Regions from separate parts of the Bradyrhizobium sp. CB2312 genome, predicted to be linked through region 2. Evidence: predicted binding sites of a transcription regulator. Region 2 holds the regulator's gene; the other holds the start of a gene.

Region 1 (3,508 bases), 3.0 Mb from region 2:
GAATCACGGCTGCCCGCCGCCCGCAACGCTTGCTGGCGTTCGACGGCCGCGCTAGGACAGGTCATGGCGCTGTCCGTATCAAGCAGAAGTATCCCGCGATGACGACGCCGGTCGCGCTCACCATCGCCGGCTCGGATTCGAGTGGCGGCGCCGGCATCCAGGCGGACCTGAAGACCTTTGCCGCGCTCGGCGTCTACGGCGCCTCCGCCATTACGGCGCTGACGGCGCAGAACACGCGCGGCGTCACCGGCATCCATGCGGTGCCGGCCGATTTCGTCACCGCGCAGATCGACGCGGTGTTCTCCGATCTCGAAGTCGGCGCGGTGAAGATCGGCATGGTGGCCCAGGCCGCCAGCATCGATGCGATCGCGGCCGCGCTGACGCGGTGGAAGCCCGGCCATATCGTGCTCGATCCCGTGATGGTCGCGACCTCCGGCGACCGCCTGCTGGCATCCGAAGCCGTGGACGCGCTGCGCGCGAAACTGATGCCGCTGGCTTCCGTGATCACGCCCAATCTGCCGGAGGCCGCCGCGCTGCTCGACGAGCCGGTTGCGGCCGGTGAGGCCGAGATCGAGCGTCAGGGCCGCCGCCTGCTTGCGCTCGGCTGCCGCGCGGTGCTGATCAAGGGCGGCCACGGCGAGGGGGCAGAGAGCATCGACTATCTCGTCGATTCCAAGAAAACGATCGCACTTGCCGCCCCGCGCGTTGCCACACGCAACACCCATGGCACCGGCTGCTCGCTGTCCTCGGCCGTCGCGGCCGGGCTGGCCAAGGGCGAGGATCTCGAGCGCGCCGTGCAGGGCGCCAAGGCCTGGATCAGCGCGGCGATCGCCGCCGCCGACCGCTTCAGCGTCGGCCACGGCCACGGACCGATCCATCATTTCCACAAGTTCTATTGACCCCGGTCTCGCGCGGCGCGGCGGCTCCCGGCGTTAACCAATAACGCCTTGGGGTTCCGTAGCTTTGCGGGCGGTCAGCGCCGGTTCATGTCGCCTGATTGTCGCATGCGACTGATATTCGCGGGGAGGGTGAGGCAAGGTTTGATTCGTATCTGAGGGTGCCTCAAAGGTTCAATCGTCATCCCCCTGTCACGGGAAATTGTTACGGGCGGTCGCATGGGAAGTTACGATGTGAGTGACGAGAGCCCGGAGCGGCGCTTTCGCACGTTGTTCATCTCCGACGTTCATCTCGGAGCCCGCGGTTCGCAAGCCGACCTTCTGCTCGACTTCCTGCGCTACCACGATGCCGATACGATCTATCTCGTGGGCGACATCGTCGACGGCTGGGCGCTGAAATCGAGCTGGCACTGGCCGCAATCGCATAACGACCTCGTGCAGAAGCTGCTGCGCAAGGCGCGCAAGGGCGCCAAGATCATCTACGTGCCCGGCAATCACGACGAGTTCCTGCGCAACTATTACGGCACGCATTTCGGCGGCATCGACGTCGTCGAGAACACCGTCCACACCGGCGTGGACGGCAAGCGTTACCTCGTCATCCACGGCGACATCTTCGACCTCGTGGTGCAGAACGCGCGCTGGCTCGCTCATCTCGGCGACAAGGCCTACGACTTCGCGATCCAGATGAATCGCTTCGTCAACTTCTTCCGCCGCATGTTCGGCGTGCCCTATTGGTCGCTGTCGCAATGGGCCAAGCAGAAGGTCAAGAACGCGGTGAACTATATCGGCGCGTTCGAGCAGGCGCTCTCCGCCGAAGCGCGGCGCCATGACGCCGACGGCGTGATCTGCGGCCACATCCACTACGCCGTGATCCGCGACGAGAACGGCATCCGCTACATGAACTGCGGCGACTGGGTCGAGAGCTGCACCGCGCTGGTCGAGCACGACGACGGCCATTTCGAGATCATCACCTGGGCCGACCAGCTGCGGAAGCCGGCACAAGTTCCGCAGGTGGCAGCCAGAGCTGCGTAACAGAGGCGGCTTGATGCGCATCCTGGTCGCGACCGACGCCTGGCACCCGCAAGTCAACGGTGTGGTTCGGACGCTGACCAAGCTCGCTGAGGCCGCCAAAGGGCTCGGTGTCGAGTTCACATTCCTGACGCCGCAATCGTTCCGCACCTTCGCGATGCCGAGCTATCGCGACGTGCGGCTTTCGATGCCGCGTCCGGCGCGGATTGCGAAGCTGATCGAGGAAGCGCGCCCCGACAGCATCCATATCGCGACCGAAGGGCCGATCGGCCTGATGGTCCGCCGCTATTGCCGTCAGCGCAAGCTGCCGTTCACGACCAGCTTCCACACCCGTTTCCCCGAATATGTCCGCGCCCGCGTGCCGGTGCCGGGCTCGCTGATCTGGCGGGCGCTGCGCCGCTTTCATGCGCCGAGCCGCGCCGTGATGGCGGCAACGCCGGCACTCGCCTGCGAATTGACCGAGCGCGGTTTCGACAACGTCGTGCTGTGGCCGCGCGGCGTCGATACTCACTTGTTCCATCCCCGCGCCATCGACCTGTGCCTGCCGGCACCGGTGTTCCTCTCGGTCGGTCGCGTCGCGGTGGAGAAGAATCTCGAAGCCTTCCTGGAGCTCGACCTGCCCGGCACCAAGGTCGTCGTCGGCGACGGCCCGGCGCGTGCCTCGCTGGAAGACGCCTATCCCGATGCGATCTTCTTGGGGGAGAAGCACGGCGAGGCGCTGGCGGAGATCTATGCCGCGGCCGACGTGTTCGTGTTTCCCAGCAAGACCGACACGTTCGGCCTGGTGCTGCTGGAGGCGCTCGCAAGCGGCCTGCCGGTTGCGGCGTTCCCGGTAAAGGGCCCCCGCGACGTGATCGGCGATGCGCCGGTCGGCGCGCTCGATCACGACCTGCAGCGCCTGTTTTGCGGCGCTTGGCATCTCCCGGCAGGACTGCGTCGAGTTCGCCGCCAACTACACCTGGGAGGCCTCGGCCCGGGTCTTCGTCGACAGCATCCAGGCGGTCGGCGCGGTGCTATCAGGCAGGAATGGGGCGGAGTCGGTTAGTTTCGTAGCCTGAAAACCAGGGTTCATCGCGCGGAGGTGTCTTGCCCGCGCTCAGACTGCCGCGATAAGTTCGGGTTATGACCGAACAGCTCCTCCCCATCGGCCCTGCCGATATCGATGCCGCAGCGCGCGTGATCGCGCCCTACGCCATCCGCACCCCGCTGTTGTCCTTTCCCGTGCTCAACGAGCGCGTCGGTGCCAAAGTGTTCCTGAAGCCGGAAATGCTCCAGCGCACCGGCTCCTTCAAGTTCCGCGGCGCCTTTAACAAGGTGTTCTCGATCCCGCAGCACAAGCGCGCCGGCGGCGTGGTCGCGTTCTCCTCCGGCAACCACGCCCAGGGCGTGGCGGCGGCGGCAAAAATCCTCGACATGCAGGCGACCATCGTGATGCCGGCGGACGCCCCGCTGTCGAAGCGCGAGCGCACCAAGTCCTACGGCGCCGAGGTCGTGCTGTATGATCGCGACAAGGACGACCGCGAGGCGATCTCGCGCGGCATCGCCGAGAAGCGCGGCGCGACCTTGGTCAGGCCTTATGACGA
Region 2 (3,508 bases):
ACAGGCGCGCGGCGAGCTTCTCGCCGTCCGGGCTCTGGAACAGGTTCGACATATGCCACAGCTTCGTCGCTTGCTCTTGCAACGCCTTGACGAGCGCGGGATGGGCGTGGCCGAGCGCGTTCACCGCGACGCCCGAGGTGAAATCGAGATAGCGCTCGCCATTGGTCGCGATCAGCCAGCAGCCTTCGCCGCGCTCGAAACCGAGGTCGGCCCTGGCGAAAACGGGAAGCAAATGCGGCGCGGCGCTGTTGGTCATGACGATCACTTGGATGTTGCGGACGGCCTGAATGCGTTGCGCAACGCACCATTGACCGGCCCGGAAAACGAAACGTGCCGCCTTTTAAGGGCGGCACGTGCGACTATCTTATGCCTGGTGAGACGGGTGTCAATGCCGCCCGGAAAGCCCCGGGAAACGCTGAATCCGTAGTCTTGCGGTGCCGATTTTGCGGGATTTTCACCACGGAACATGTGGAAGCGAGTCGGCGGACTCTTGCGCGCGAGTCACGCCATATTGTAGCGTTTGGACTGTCAGATACGACATCTCGTGCAGCAGTTCTGATCCCAAGAGTCCTCATGTACCGGCGTAAACGTTCGGGCGCACCTCGCGTGCCCGGCGAGCCTTAAGGGATTCTGGCGGCACGGGTTTTTCAAGGCTTAGGCATTCGCTGTGAGGCCCCAGGATGGCTGGCCGGCAGCGAGGGAAAGGGTGCAATGACGGTTTTGACCTGGTCCGATGATCGCGTCGAGCAGCTGAAAAAGCTCTGGGAGGCCGGACTTTCGGCCAGCCAGATCGCGGCCGAGCTCGGCAATGTGACCCGCAATGCCGTGATCGGCAAAGTGCACAGGCTCGGCCTGTCCGGCCGCGCCAAGAGCCCCTCATCGGCAGCGCCCCGGCCGCGCAAGGCCCGCCCCGCGCAGCACATGATGCGCGTGAGCCGTCCGATCTCGCGCGGCAATACCGCACTGGCGCAGGCCTTCGAGGTCGAGGTGGAGGCCGAGCCGGTCACCTACGACAACGTGGTGCCGATGAGCCAGCGGCTGTCGCTGCTGGAGCTGAACGAGGCGACCTGCCACTGGCCGGTCGGCGATCCCTCGAGCCCGGATTTCTTCTTCTGCGGCGGCAAGGCGCTCTCCGGCCTGCCCTATTGCGCGCAGCACTCGCGCGTCGCCTACCAGCCGGCGGCGGATCGCCGCCGTGCGCCGGCAAAGCCCGGCACGCGCTGAACACTGCTTCAAACGACATCGTCCCGGCACGCGGCCGGGACGACCCGAGACATATAAAAAGCGCGCCACTTGGCGCGCTTTTATTTTGCACGCTTGCAATCGTACTTACGTCTGCTCCGCCTTCGCGAAGCGGTCGTCGAGCGCGTAGCCGGCACCGCGGACGGTGCGGATCGGGTCCTGCTCGCGGCCAAGATTGAGCAGCTTGCGCAGACGGCCGATATGCACGTCGACGGTGCGTTCGTCGATGTAGATGTCGCGGCCCCAGACGCTGTCCAGCAGCTGCTCGCGCGAGAACACGCGGCCGGGATGCTCGAGGAAGAACTCCAGCAGGCGATATTCGGTCGGGCCGAGATCGATCGGCCGGCCCGAGCGCGCGACGCGGCGCTTGTCGCGGTCGAGCTCGATGTCGCCATAGGCGAGCACGGTGGCGAGCCGCTCCGGGCTTGCGCGACGCAGGAGGCCCTTCACGCGCGCCAGCAGCTCCGGCACCGAGAACGGCTTGACGATGTAATCGTCGGCGCCGGTCGCAAGACCCCGCACCCGCTCGCTCTCCTCGCCGCGCGCGGTGAGCATGATGATTGGGAGCTGCTTGGTCTCCGGGCGGGTGCGCAGCCGCCGGCACAGCTCGATGCCGGAGAGGCCCGGCAGCATCCAGTCGAGCACGATCAGGTCGGGGATGTGCTCCTTGAGACGGGTGTCGGCGTCGTCGCCGCGCATCACCGTCTCGACGTCATAGCCGTCGCCTTCGAGGTTGTAGCGAAGCAGCTCGGTGAGAGCTTCCTCGTCTTCAACCACCATAATGCGTGCGCCCATGGTGTCGTCGCTCCTTGACTCTTCAGCTATTCGGGACCGTCGTGGCAAAGGTCGTCATGTCACCCTTCGGCCGCTTGTCGGTGATCGCCTGGCCCTCGATCATGTAGAACACGGTCTCGGCGATGTTGGTGGCATGGTCACCGATGCGCTCGATGTTCTTGGCGCAGAACATCAGATGGATGCAGAACGAGATGTTGCGCGGATCCTCCATCATGTAGGTGAGGAGCTCGCGGAACAGCGAGGTGCAGATGGCGTCGACTTCCTCGTCGCCCTTCCACACCGCCATCGCCGCCGGCAGGTCGTGCGCGGCGTAGGCGTCCAGCACCGACTTGACCTGCTGCTGCACGAGGTCGGTCATGTGCTCGAGGCCGCGGAACAGCTTCAGCGGATGGAAGTCGGTCTCCAGCGCCGCGACGCGCTTGCCCATGTTCTTGGCGAGGTCGCCGATGCGCTCGAGATCGGTCGCGACGCGCATGGCGCCGACGATCTCGCGCAGGTCCACCGCCATCGGCTGGCGCCGGGCGATGGTGAGAACGGCACGCTCCTCGATCTTCTTCTGGAGTGCGTCGATGTCGGCGTCGGTGGTGACGACGCGCTGGCCGAGAGCGACGTCACGGCGGATCAGCGCGTCGACGGAATCGACGATCATGCGCTCGGCAATGCCGCCCATCTCGGCGACCAGGCGGGTGAGCTCCTGGAGGTCGGTGTCGAAGGCCTTTGCGGTATGTTCAGAACCCATATCCCGTCTCCTCAGCCGAACCGGCCGGTGATGTAATCCTGCGTGCGCCGATCGCTCGGCGACGTGAAGATCTTGCTGGTGTCGTCGAACTCGATCAGCTCCCCGAGATACATGAAGGCGGTCTTGTCGGAGACGCGGGCCGCCTGCTGCATGTTGTGGGTGACGATCGCGATCGTGTAGTTCTCGGAGAGCTCCTGGATCAGCTCCTCGACCTTGGCGGTCGAGATCGGGTCGAGCGCCGAGCAGGGCTCGTCGAACAGGATCACCTCGGGCCGCACCGCAACGGTGCGGGCGATGCAGAGGCGCTGCTGCTGGCCGCCGGAGAGCGACAGGCCGGACGCGTTGAGCTTGTCCTTGACCTCGTTCCAGAGCGCGCCGCCGCGCAGCGCCTTCTCCACGCGGTCGTCCATCTCGGATTTCGAGATCTTCTCATAGAGACGGATGCCGAACGCGATGTTCTCGTAGATCGTCATCGGGAACGGCGTCGGCTTCTGGAACACCATGCCGACGCGGGCGCGCAGCAGGTTGAGGTCCAGCTTGGGGTCGAGGATGTTGGTCTGGTCGAGCATCAGCTGACCGGTGACGCGCTGGCCCGGATAGAGGTCGTACATCCGGTTGAAGATGCGCAGCAGGGTCGACTTGCCGCAGCCCGACGGGCCGATGAACGCCGTGACGCGGTTGGTGCCGAGCGTCAGGTTGATGTTCTTCAGCGCGTGGTGCTCGCCGTAATAG

What was found. Region 2 encodes PhoB, which activates phosphate uptake and scavenging genes when phosphate is short. Its sites were predicted from a motif close to TGTCATNNANCTGTCAT; they were not measured.
Region 1: a site for PhoB is predicted at 1,076-1,092, ahead of QA642_RS18060 (UDP-2,3-diacylglucosamine diphosphatase). Genes of this name have one in related genera too.

Annotation. Positions count from the first base shown of each region.
Region 1 is NZ_CP121668.1:3,742,579-3,746,086, forward strand. Features, by position in the region: gene thiD (bifunctional hydroxymethylpyrimidine kinase/phosphomethylpyrimidine kinase) at 99-899, shown strand; gene QA642_RS18060 (UDP-2,3-diacylglucosamine diphosphatase) at 1,116-1,928, shown strand; partial or broken gene QA642_RS18065 (glycosyltransferase family 1 protein) at 1,942-2,983, shown strand; gene QA642_RS18070 (threonine/serine dehydratase) at 3,048-3,508, shown strand, end outside.
Region 2 is NZ_CP121668.1:711,213-714,720, reverse strand. Features, by position in the region: gene QA642_RS03375 (aspartate aminotransferase family protein) at 1-256, opposite strand, end outside; gene QA642_RS03370 (GcrA family cell cycle regulator) at 712-1,224, shown strand; gene phoB (phosphate regulon transcriptional regulator PhoB) at 1,330-2,037, opposite strand; gene phoU (phosphate signaling complex protein PhoU) at 2,060-2,776, opposite strand; gene pstB (phosphate ABC transporter ATP-binding protein PstB) at 2,788-3,508, opposite strand, start outside.